One region of the Pseudoalteromonas sp. Of7M-16 genome, then DNA from elsewhere that is predicted to be linked to it. Evidence: predicted binding sites of a transcription regulator. Region 1 holds the regulator's gene; the other holds the start of a gene.
The links. Region 1 encodes ArgR, which controls arginine synthesis, uptake and breakdown. Its sites were predicted from a motif close to ANTGAATANNTATTCANT; they were not measured.

Region 2: a site for ArgR is predicted at 3,440-3,457, ahead of MHN81_RS27430 (OadG family transporter subunit). Genes of this name have one in related genera too.

What each region holds. Positions count from the first base shown of each region.
Region 1 is NZ_JAKRFY010000015.1:87,800-94,047, reverse strand. Features, by position in the region: gene MHN81_RS16055 (5-formyltetrahydrofolate cyclo-ligase) at 1-388, shown strand, start outside; gene rpiA (ribose-5-phosphate isomerase RpiA) at 498-1,151, shown strand; gene serA (phosphoglycerate dehydrogenase) at 1,164-2,393, shown strand; gene mdh (malate dehydrogenase) at 2,545-3,480, opposite strand; gene argR (transcriptional regulator ArgR) at 3,722-4,189, shown strand; gene MHN81_RS16030 (Dyp-type peroxidase) at 4,193-5,122, opposite strand; gene MHN81_RS16025 (ABC transporter ATP-binding protein) at 5,147-6,178, opposite strand; gene MHN81_RS16020 (iron ABC transporter permease) at 6,178-6,248, opposite strand, start outside.
Region 2 is NZ_JAKRFY010000045.1:15,000-21,247, reverse strand. Features, by position in the region: gene MHN81_RS27445 (hypothetical protein) at 1-2, opposite strand, end outside; gene MHN81_RS27440 (sodium ion-translocating decarboxylase subunit beta) at 187-1,317, opposite strand; gene oadA (sodium-extruding oxaloacetate decarboxylase subunit alpha) at 1,329-3,116, opposite strand; gene MHN81_RS27430 (OadG family transporter subunit) at 3,127-3,372, opposite strand; gene MHN81_RS27425 (YcxB family protein) at 3,882-4,346, shown strand; gene csrA (carbon storage regulator CsrA) at 4,395-4,583, opposite strand; gene MHN81_RS27415 (aspartate kinase) at 4,674-5,894, opposite strand; gene alaS (alanine--tRNA ligase) at 5,898-6,248, opposite strand, start outside.

The DNA of each region.
Region 1 (6,248 bases):
TAAAAATATCGCTGTTTTTTTACCCGTTATACACCCTTTTAGCGGCAAGACTTTGCTATTCCAAAGGTATGAAAAAAACTCAACCATGACTCAAAACCGCTATGCTATCTTAGAACCTAAATTGAATTGCAGTGAAATTTGCCCAATTGATCAACTTGATTTCTTACTCATGCCATTGGTCGCATTTGACGAACAAGGAAACAGGTTAGGTATGGGGGGCGGTTATTACGACAGAACCTTGGCAACATATTATAACCAAGGTTGGACAAAGCCTCGTTTGGTTGGACTTGCTCATGATTGCCAAAAAGTCAGTCAATTACCAATTGAAGCTTGGGACGTTCCTCTTCCTGCGATATTGACGCCGACTCAATATTACCAATGGGGCTAATTTACTGCCGTTGCTAAAAATAGTGCTATGTATGCAATTTATAGTCATACAACTCGAGTGTTTAAGCGTATAATCTCAGCTCAATTAAAGACAACAAAGTGATTACGTTATGACACAAGATGAAATGAAAAAAGCAGCCGCGTGGGCAGCCCTCGAACATGTAAAAGAAAATACAATTGTCGGTGTAGGTACAGGCTCCACGGTTAATCATTTTATAGACGCACTTGGAAGCATTAATGATGAAATAAAAGGTGCAGTCTCTAGTTCAGAAGCCTCAACTGAAAAGCTCAAAGCACTCGGTATTGAAGTATTTGAATTAAATGATGTAGCCCAACTTGACGTCTATGTTGATGGTGCCGATGAAATTAACGAGCACGGTCATATGATTAAAGGCGGCGGTGCGGCATTAACTCGTGAAAAAATCGTTGCGGCAGTTGCCAACAAATTTGTTTGTATTGTCGACGAAAGCAAACATGTTGACACATTAGGCAATTTTCCACTGCCTGTTGAAGTTATCCCAATGGCGCGTAGCTATGTAGCCAGAGAACTTCTTAAACTTGGTGGAGATCCTGTCTATCGCCAAGGTGTGATCACAGATAATGGCAACGTCATTTTAGATGTTCACGGATTAAATATTACAGATCCAAAAGCACTTGAAGAACAAATTAACCAAATCGTCGGTGTTGTCACAAATGGACTATTTGCCCATAGAGGAGCAAACACCGTAATAACAGGGACACCAAAAGGTCCACAAACTAGGTAATAGGAATGAGTCATGAGTAAGGTATCTTTGTCAAAAGATAAGATTAAAATTTTATTGTTAGAAGGCGTGCATCAAAGTGCGGTTGAAACATTGAAGCGCAATGGGTATAGCAATATCGAATACCTTAAGACATCGTTACCTGAAAGTGAATTAATTGAGCGTATTAAGCATGTTCATTTTGTCGGTATACGCTCGCGAACGCACCTAAATGAAGCAGTCCTAAATGCCGCTGAAAAGCTTGTTGCCGTGGGTTGTTTTTGCATCGGCACCAATCAAGTGAACTTAGAGGCAGCTAAGCGGCTTGGCATTGCGGTCTTTAATGCACCGTTTTCAAATACTCGTTCAGTTGCTGAATTAGTGTTAGGTGAAATTCTGTTACTACTTCGCGGAATTCCAAAACGTAATGCCATGGCACACCGTGGCCAGTGGTTCAAATCTGCCATTGGATCATTTGAAGCACGAGGTAAAACCTTAGGCATCATTGGGTACGGCCATATCGGCACCCAGTTGGGGATCATGGCCGAAAATATTGGCATGAAAGTAGAGTTTTATGACATCGAGGACAAGCTCACGCTAGGTAACGCACAACAGGTGCAGAACTTAACTCAGCTATTACAACGTGCAGACGTGATCAGTTTACATGTCCCAGAAACTCCGCAGACTAAAAACCTTATTGGCATGGCTGAAATTGAAGTGATGAAGCAAGGCGCTATTTTAATCAACGCGTCGCGCGGAACCGTCGTAGATATTGACGCGTTGGCAGAGGCACTACAACATGAAAAACTCGCTGGCGCCGCCATCGATGTGTTCCCTGTAGAGCCTAAATCAAACGATGAAGAGTTCACCTCTCCTCTCAGAGAGTTTGACAATGTTATCCTTACGCCGCATGTTGGAGGCTCAACACAAGAAGCCCAAGAGAATATTGGTATTGAAGTTGCTGGAAAGCTAGCCAAATATTCTGACAATGGTTCGACAGTAACCGCAGTGAACTTTCCTGAAGTATCTCTGCCTGAACTGTCAAATCGCAGCCGCTTATTACATGTTCATGAAAACAGACCAGGCGTACTGACTCAGATCAACCAAGCGTTTGCGCAACACGGAATAAATATCGCTGCACAGTACCTACAAACAGATGACTGTATAGGTTATGTTGTTATTGATGTGGATAGTGACCATTCTGAGGTCGCTTTAAAAGAACTTAGTGCTGTTGAGGGTACGATAAGAGCACGTATCCTTCACTAATTAAAAACCTATATTTACTTAAAGAAAAGCCGGCAAGTTGTCGGTTTTTTTATGGGTGACCAAAGAGGCACTTGACCGTGTCACACCGGCTCACCAAAAACAAAAAAGCTGCTTAAGAAGCAGCTTTTATACTCAGCATGATAACTTGGCATTAAGCCATGAAATCAACACCTTCTTTGATGTCTTTTTCAAGCGTAGCAAGCATATCGTCTTTTGCTTTTTGCTCAAATGCACTTAGCTCACCGTAAGGTAGTAGCTCTTCTACACCATTTTTACCAAGGCGGATAGGCTGTGCGAAGAATTCTGCGTCGCCTGTGTTACCTTCAACATAAGCGTACTCAAATACGTTCTCTTCGCCTTGTAGACCTTTAACAAGTGAGAAACAAAAACGCGCTGCTGCTGCACCCATAGAAAGCGTTGCAGAACCACCACCCGCTTTAGCTTCAACAACTTCAGTACCTGCATTTTGGATACGTGTAGTAAGAGAAGCAACTTCTTCGTCAGTGAACTCAACACCTTCTACTTGAGAAAGTAGAGGTAGGATAGTAGTACCTGAGTGACCACCGATAACCGGCACTTTAACTTCAGAAACGTCTAGGCCTTTTAGCTCAGCGATGAAAGTTTCAGCACGGATAACATCAAGAGTTGTTACACCGAATACGCGTGCAGCATCATAAGTGCCTGCTTTTTTGAATACTTCACGTACAATTGGCACAGTGCCATTTACAGGGTTTGTGATGATGCCAACGAACGCTTTAGGACAGTTCTTTACGATACCTTCAGCTAGAGTTCTAACGATACTCGCGTTTACATTGAACAGATCCGCACGGTCCATGCCAGGCTTACGTGGCATACCAGCAGGGATCAATACAATATCAGCACCAGCTAGTGCTGGGTCTAAATCGTCTTTTCCGTAGCCAGCTACATTAACAGCTGTTGGGATGTGAGAAAGATCAACGGCAACACCAGGAACAACCGGTGCAACATCATATAGTGCTAGCTCAGAGCCCGCAGGTAAACCGTTTTTAAGCAGAAGTGACAACGCTTGACCGATACCACCAGCGGCACCTAATACAGCAACTTTCATTATAATTCTCCATATATTGAAGGTAAGAATTTAGTGTGCAGTAAAGATAATGAAAAGCGCGGGTAAAGACAAATTAATCCGCATTATTTTCGAGATTTTTTCGACTATAGTTGTAAACAAGACACAACTTGTTGCAATTTGTCTTTACGATACTCCATGAAAATAACTCCAGCGTGAAAATTTGGGTAACTGAGATGATTTGTGTAAAATCGGGCAACCAAAATTGAAAGAAGAGATGTATATGCAAGCGCAAGACAAACAAGAAGCCTTAGTGAAAGCCTTTAAAGCACTTTTAAGAGAGGAAAACTTCGGTTCTCAAGGCGAAATCGTTGATGCGCTAAAAGATCAAGGCTTTGACAATATCAGCCAAAGTAAAGTGTCTAGAATGCTGAGTAAATTTGGTGCAGTCCGAACAAGAAATGCCAAACAAGAAATGGTTTATTGCCTTCCTGCAGAAATGGGCGTACCTACAGCGAAGAGCCCCCTGCGACAGCTAGTCATTGACATCATGCACAATGAAATGATGATCATAATCAGAACCAGTCCTGGAGCCGCTCAGCTAATCGCTCGCTTGCTAGACTCTTTGGGCAGTGCAGACGGTGTACTTGGCACAATAGCTGGCGATGACACAATTTTCATTGCACCAGCAAAAGTCTCTGAGATAGATGCAACATTAGAAAAAGTAAAAACCTTATTTGATAATGTGTAAGGCCTAGTCATCACTCATGATTTGCGCCATCTCAGATAAAAACTGCAAAGATGGTGCAAAAAAAGAGGCCCCCATATCCGCTTCAGAGTAATCCAAAAGTGGATCGTAGCAATCATGCCCCGACAATAAGCCAAATCGACTCATCAATACGGTTTCAAATGCGTTACCATGGGCTGCACAACTTAGGTTGATACTGCCCTGCTCAAACACATCACCAAATGGCATACTTTGATCAAGCAATAATACCAGACCTTGTGCATCCTTAAGCTCAGCGCGACTTGCGTGACTAAATGCAACTCGGGGCTCAATTAAATTATTGTCTAAGCGCGTACGCCCCATCAATGCCTCTTGCTCAGCAATCGCGAGTTGCTGCCACCGCGCCAAATCGAACTTAACTCTTTGAATATGGATATAGCTGCCTTGATGATCCATGCCATTAGGGTTATCAACTAAAGCCACTTTGCGTTTAAAGCGACCATGAGGCGACTCACTGGCGTAAATAAAACCATTGAAGTTGCGGCCATCTAAAAAGCGAAACCCTCGGACATGAGCAACAAGCTCTACACTGCCTGAAAGCATGTGTAACACACTTTGAGCAAATAAATGATTTACATCTTCTCTATCAGAACGGATCACGTAAAGTAGATCAAATGGCTGGCTATGAATGAGATGATCTGCAGATTTAATATGCGGAAAACTCTTTAATTCAGGCGGAATAAACTCAGGGTATATATGCGGCCAGTACTGGGCGCCAATAGCAACAAAGCTACTCAGCATAGACTCTGAAAACCTGTCGCTCAACTCATCTTGGAGTCGCCCTGCCTGCGCAAGCGCCTCTCGTACAGCTTCATCTTGCCCTTCAAGTACATTGAAGAATAAATGTAAGCCATGCAAGTTTGCCTCTGCACAGATCCCCGATTGCGGCTGGGCCATACCTTTTCCCTATCGTTATTCGTTCTAAGAAAAGAAATTTACCGCATGAGGCTTAATTTTTAAAGAGATAGGTTTAGACAAATCTAAAGGGTTGTCAGCTGGCTTAGCAATTTCCAATTGCTGTCCTTGAAGCTCGATGGCGTATAAATATTCTGTGCCTACAAACCTTTCTTGATTTACTTTTATCTCACCACTGTCGGTATTGTATAATTCAATATGGCTCGGCCTAACAAAGATTTTCCCTTTATTTTGAGCATTTTGTTGTTGTGTTAAAGAGTCAACCAGTCCAAATTGAGTTTGGAAAGAGCCATTTCCAGAATGTGTCGCGTCCAGGTATATTCCTCGCCCTAAAAACTCTGCCACAATCTGATTCTTCGGTTGTTGAAATAGCTCGGTTGGACAACCTAGCTGCGCAATTTTACCCTGATGCATAATCGCGAGACGGTCCGAAAAAGCAAAAGCCTCATCTTTAGAGTGACTGACAAAAATCGCCGATACTTTTTGATCTTTAATAATACTGCGTATATCACTGATCAACTGAAATCTTACTTGCGCATCTATGTTAGAAAAAGGCTCATCTAACAGTAAAAGGCTAGGCCTATAAGCCAACGCTCTGGCTATTGCGACACGTTGCTGTTGGCCACCAGAGAGTTCGTGAGGAAAGCGCTTTGCATACGCCCCCAAGTGCACAAGCTCAAGCATTTCATCTACACGAGATTGTTTTTCGACTCGGCTTAGTTTACGCAAACCAAACGCAACGTTTTGCGCAACCGTCAAGTGTGGAAACAGCGCATAATCCTGAAACATCATGCCCACATTACGATGCTGCGGTGCGACAAATTCCCTATCCCCATTCACCTGTTTTTGGCCAATACGTATCACACCATTTTGCGGCCTGATCAAACCAGCGATTGCCTTCAAAGTGGTGGTTTTACCGCAGCCACTGGCACCCAGTAAACAGACAATTTCATTCTCTTTTACTTGCAGATCAAGGTTGTCTATAACGGCGTGTCCGTCATAGCTATATTGCAATGATTCAATTGAAAGACTGTGCATTATGTTTGTTGCTCCATTGAGCGATTCACTAAATAAAGGGGAATTAATCCAACCAGCACTATAAACAACG
Region 2 (6,248 bases), on a different contig from region 1:
ACGTTAATCCCTAATTTTCTGTCGTCTCACTCCGTTATACCACGGACATGGCAAATTGACCCGAAATTTAGTTAAACCGTCTCGTGAGGTAGTTAATGAAGTATGATTGAGTGTTCGGATCAGGACTAGATGTAATAATAAAGAAAAATGTGGGGCAGATGCCCCACTAAAGGTTGGAGAGTGTTGTTAATTCACCAGCGCAAGTAATATCCCCGCAGCGACAGCACTGCCGAGTACTCCTGCTACATTAGGCCCCATTGCATGCATCAGAAGAAAGTTATGTGGGTTTGATTCAAGGCCAACTTTGTTCACCACCCGCGCCGCCATTGGGACCGCCGATACACCAGCCGCCCCAACCAACGGATTGATAGGATTAGAGGAAACACGATTCATGATTTTTGCCATGTATACACCAGATGCAGTCCCGATGCTAAATGCAAGTGCACCCAATACCAAAATCCCCAGAGTCTCTACCGTTAAGAATTGATCTGCCGCCAGTTTTGAGCCTACCGCCAAACCAAGGAAAATCGTGGTTATATTGATGAGCTCATTCTGTGCGGTGTTGCTAAGTCTATCCACTACACCTGATTCACGCATTAAGTTGCCTAAACAGAACATGCCGACTAGTGGCGCTGCAGCAGGTAAAAACAATAGTGTTAATGCTAATACCATCAAAGGAAAAAGAATCTTCTCTCTTTTTGAAACTGCTCTCAATTGCGGCATCGCAATACTGCGCTCTTCATCAGAGGTAAGCCATCTCATAATCGGAGGCTGAATAATTGGCACCAAAGCCATATAAGAGTATGCAGCCACAGCTATCGCTCCTAGTAATTCTGGCGACAACTTGGAGGCTAAGAAGATAGCCGTTGGGCCATCGGCCCCACCGATAATCGCAATGGCTGAAGCGTCTTGTAAAGTGAACTCAAATCCAGGAATAAAGTTCAGCAAAATCGCGCCAAATAAGGTGGCAAAAATACCAAACTGCGCAGCTGCACCAAGCAACAACATACGAGGATTGGCGATCAGCGCACTAAAATCCGTAAGCGCTCCAACCCCCATAAAAATGAGCAGAGGAAAAATCCCACTGTCTATCCCAATATAGTACACATAGTAAAGTAACCCGCCTGGTTCAGATAAAGCTGCAACCGGGATATTCGTTAAAATAGCGCCAAACCCAATCGGCACAAGTAGCAGTGGTTCGAACTTCTTGGCAATAGCCAAATACAGCAAACCACAACCCACCGCTATCATAGACAGTGCGGGGAAAGACAAGTTAGCGACACCCGTTGCTTGCCATAAATTCAATAACCCTTCCATCTCACAAACTCCTATGCCATCTCAATAATGGCGTCGCCAGCAGAGACCGAGTCACCTTCTGAGACCAAAATGTCGGCAATTTTGCCATTAGATGTGGCACGAACTTCAGTTTCCATTTTCATCGCTTCCATGATCAGAACCACATCTCCTTGCACCACATCATCACCAGGCTTTGCGTGCACCTTAAAAATATTACCGGCCAGAGGGGCGTTTAGGGTTTCACCTGAACTTACAGATGCAGACTGTGGCATTAACTCGCTGTCTTTAACAGCAACTTCCTGAAGCTGTCCGCCAGCGGATACTTCCACATCATACACTTTGCCATCGACTCTGACGCTGTAACGCTCATTCTCTTGTTTTGAGCGAACAGGCGCAGCTTGTTTTACTACATTTTCCGTAGCGGTATTGACGACCAAGCTCGGATTTGGCTCAAATGCCTCTGGGTTATATCTATTTTTTAAGAATTTTAAGCCGATTTGAGGAAACAAAGCATAAGTCAATACATCATCAACCACAGACTCTGCAAGTTCGATCCCGTCTTCTTTAGCCTTCGATAACAAGTCAGCCTCTAAGCTGTCCATTTCTGGCTCGATTAGGTCTGCAGGCCTACACGTAATAGGCTCTTGGCCATCAAGCACACGAGCGCGTAATTCTTCGTCAACAGGAGCTGGCGTCTCACCATACTCTCCTTTTAATACTCCCGACGTTTCTTTGGTAATGGTTTTATAACGCTCACCGGTTAACACATTGAGCACAGCTTGCGTTCCAACTATTTGAGACGTCGGTGTAACCAAAGGAATAAACCCAAGATCTTTACGTACATGAGGTATCTCACTCAATACCTCATCCAATTTATCTCCGGCACCTTGCTCTTTGAGCTGGTTTTCCATATTGGTCAACATACCGCCGGGTACTTGTGCAGACAGAATACGGCCATCCACGCCTTTTAGGCTGCCTTCAAAGGCCGCATACTTTTTACGTACGTCTCTAAAATAAGAAGCTATCGATTCGAGTTGATCTAAATCCAATCCCGTGTCTCGTTTCGTGCCTTCCACAATTGAGACAAGTGTCTCCGTCGCACTGTGACCGTATGTCATACTCATTGATGAGATCGCGGTATCTAACATATCAATACCTGAATCAATGGCTTTTTGATACGTCGCGGTACTTAACCCGGTCGTCGCATGACACTGCATCGCAATTGGTACCGATACGGTACGTTTGAGCTCAGAAATTAAAGTTTCAGCATCGTATGGATTGAGTAACCCTGCCATGTCTTTAATACAAATTGAGTGACAGCCCATTTCTTCCAACTGCTTTGCCTGTTTCAGCCAACTCTCAAGGTTATGTACTGGGCTTACTGTATAAGAAATTGTACCCTGCGCATGCGCGCCGACTTTAATTGCCGCGCGAATGGCTGTTTCAAGGTTGCGAACGTCATTCATCGCGTCAAAAATTCTAAACACATCGACGCCATTTTGATGTGCTCGCGTAACAAACTTTTCAACTACGTCGTCTGCATAGTGACGGTACCCCAGCAGATTTTGACCACGTAATAACATCTGCTGTTGCGTGTTTGGCATCGCCTCTTTGAGCGCGCGGATCCGATACCAGGGATCTTCACCAAGATAACGAATACACGCATCAAAAGTCGCGCCCCCCCATGACTCCACTGACCAATAGCCAACCTTATCAAGCTCTTCTGCGATAGGTAACATATCTTCAAGGCGCATACGCGTCGCTAATAAAGATTGGTGAGCATCTCTGAGGACTAATTCTGTGAGTTTTAGTTTTGACATGAGATACCCCTTAGTTGTTTTGTCTAAATTGAGAAACTGCAGCGCTGATCGCCGCGATATGTGCCGCAGGCACGCCTGTTGATGTAGACTTTGTCGAAGGCTTCTTGACGTTAGGTTGCTCCAACTCTTGCCCTGTTGCAGCAAACTTTGATAAAGCCTTTACCGCAAAGATCAGAATAGATAAAAATAAAAACACACCAATCATGCCAGTTAACATAAGATTGGCAGCCTGCGCTAGCAATTCGCTGATTTCCATCTCCGCCCCCTTAGTTGTTATTTATTTGTTTACACCTACCCATTTAAGGAAATAGATAGGCAACTTTTGTAAATATTTATTCAACCATCATATCAAACAAACACTTCATGTAAAGCGCGTTGTAAATTGGTATTACCAATAATGTTTTTTGTATTCATTTCACACACTTATTGAACAATGATGGTAAACCAACCCCAACTTTGCCAAATAAATATGAAAAATACTCAAGATATATAGACTAAATAACGATAAGCTATTACTTAATTACGACACCACAGCTCCATTATTAACCGACAAATAATTGGTCTTACCTATATAGCAAGTTCAAATTTTGCAACAGGAGTAAATGCTCTTAAATTCAGTTTGAGTTACCATAAACAGTGACTTAAGTACGGATATAGGGGCAATTTAATGATGTTTTATTACAGCAGCACTTGCGTTGAATTTTGAGATTCAAACGCGGGACTGAACATCGTATAATTGAGGATTAGCCAACTTGAGGAATACTCGTGTTTCATAGTGAATTCACGCTAGATAAGCAATATTTTCAGGAATGCTTTGATGAATCTGTGTCATTTAGCCAACATCATAAGCCCAAATACGGCCTGATTGGTTTTTTACTGATATTAGGCTCTGTATCTCACTACCTACTTGAACAAGCCTATTTAGGAAACTTTTTGTTTGTACTTGCAGTAATAGAAGGTGTTTCATTCTATTATCGACGTCCTTGGTGGGTCGCTAGACAAATGTTGAGCAGAGCCAGTGGCTCAAAGGTTGTTTTAGAAATTAGCGAACAGGGGATCAACGCACATAACCCTTATCGAGCTTTTCAACTCCAATGGCAAGATATAGATAACGTCATAGAGACGGAAAAAGGCATTTTATTGGAGCATGGCAAGTATCGCCAATACATATCTAGACAGGCACTGGATAATGAAGCTTATGCATTTATTTTTCAGCAGACAAAAAAATAGCCACGTATAAGTGGCCATTTCTCGAACATTAGTAACATGTTATAACAGTTACATATTACCTGTCGGATTAGATTTTTCCGCTTGAATTCTCATGTAGATTTCTTCACGGTGTACCGAAACGTCTTTTGGTGCGTTTACGCCGATACGAACCTGATTTCCTTTTACACCAAGTACCGTTACTGTCACTTCATCACCAATCATCAGGGTTTCGCCTACACGGCGAGTTAGAATTAGCATTCTCTTGCTCCTGTTATTCCAAAATTTAAAAGATTCCGCGTCAAGTTCATTTTAATTAAAAGTTCATGTAAAAGTAAGCAAAATTATTGCTTAATCACGACTTTCTAAGCTAAATGCACTATGAAGTGCTCTTACAGCCAGCTCTAAATAGCGCTCTTCTACCAAAACTGAGATTTTTATCTCTGAGGTCGATACTAAAAGCGTATGAATATTTTCGTTAGCCAACGCATCAAAGAATATGCCTGCGATGCCAGAGTGAGACTTCATTCCTACACCCACAGCAGAGATTTTTGCAACTTCTGCATTGCCCTCGACACACGAAGCACCCAATGCGACTAAATTGCTATTTAATACATCTAACGCTTGTGCATACTCGTTGCTGTGTACAGTTAAAGCATAGTCTATTTTGCCAACTTGATGATTAATTTGACTTATCATGTCCACTTCAATATCAAACTCAGCCAAAAGACACAGAACTCTGGCTAAAGAGCTTGGGTTTTCAGGAACTTGACGAACAATCAACAAAGCTTCATCTTTTTGATATGCAATGCCTGATACAGTTCTACTTGTCACTTTTGGTTCCTCGTAGCTAATTAATGTGCCAGAATCAGGCTTAAAAGTTGATAAAACCCTCAACGGTAAGTTATACCTACCAGCGGCTTCGACAGATCTTATTTGCAACACCTTTGCGCCCAAGCTAGCTAACTCCAGCATTTCCTCAAAGGTAATTTGCTCCATGCGCTGTGCTCGAGGCTCAATTCTTGGATCCGTGGTATAAACACCATCAACATCGGTATAGATTTGACATTCATCTGCTGAAATTGCAGCGGCAATTTCAACTGCGGAAGTATCGGTGCCACCACGACCTAAAGTTGTTATATTGCCTTCAGTATCACGCCCTTGAAACCCTGCGACAATTGCAATACGGTTGTGCTCTAGCTCTTGCTGTAAGCGATCGACATCAATATCATGTATCCGCGCTTTACCAAAAACATTGTCTGTTTTAATGCCGATTTGATCTGCTAATAAGCTCACGGCGGAATGCCCTCGCTTGACGATTGCCATTGCCAGCAAAGCAATAGAAACCTGCTCCCCTGTCGTTAACAAGACGTCTAACTCTCGTGCACTCGGTCGATCATCAATCTGCTTTGCAAGAGACAATAATCGATTGGTCTCACCTGACATTGCCGACACCACAACAACGACTTGATGTCCCTGCTGTTTAGCTCTAATAATCAGTTCGGCAACGGCCTCAATTCGCTCAATAGAGCCAACTGAGGTGCCACCAAACTTCTTTACAATTAATGCCACAAGTTATTGAGTTTTCTCATTCAACCATACAGGAACACTGGCCAGTGCCGCTTCCAAGTTTTCAGGTTGAGAGCCACCAGCTTGTGCCATATCAGGGCGACCACCGCCCTTGCCACCTACTTGAGCAGCCATATGGTTAACCAGCTCTCCGGCTTTTACCTGACCGGTTAAGTCTTTAGTCACACCAGCAATTAAGCTGACTTTGTCGCCATTAGCAACACCTAAGGCAATAACCCCTGAGCCCATCTTATTCTTAAGATCATCAACCATGCCACGCAGTGCTTTTGACTCAGTGCCGGCTACGTTGGCAACAAGCAGCTTGATGCCATTTACATCTACTGCAGATTCGATTAG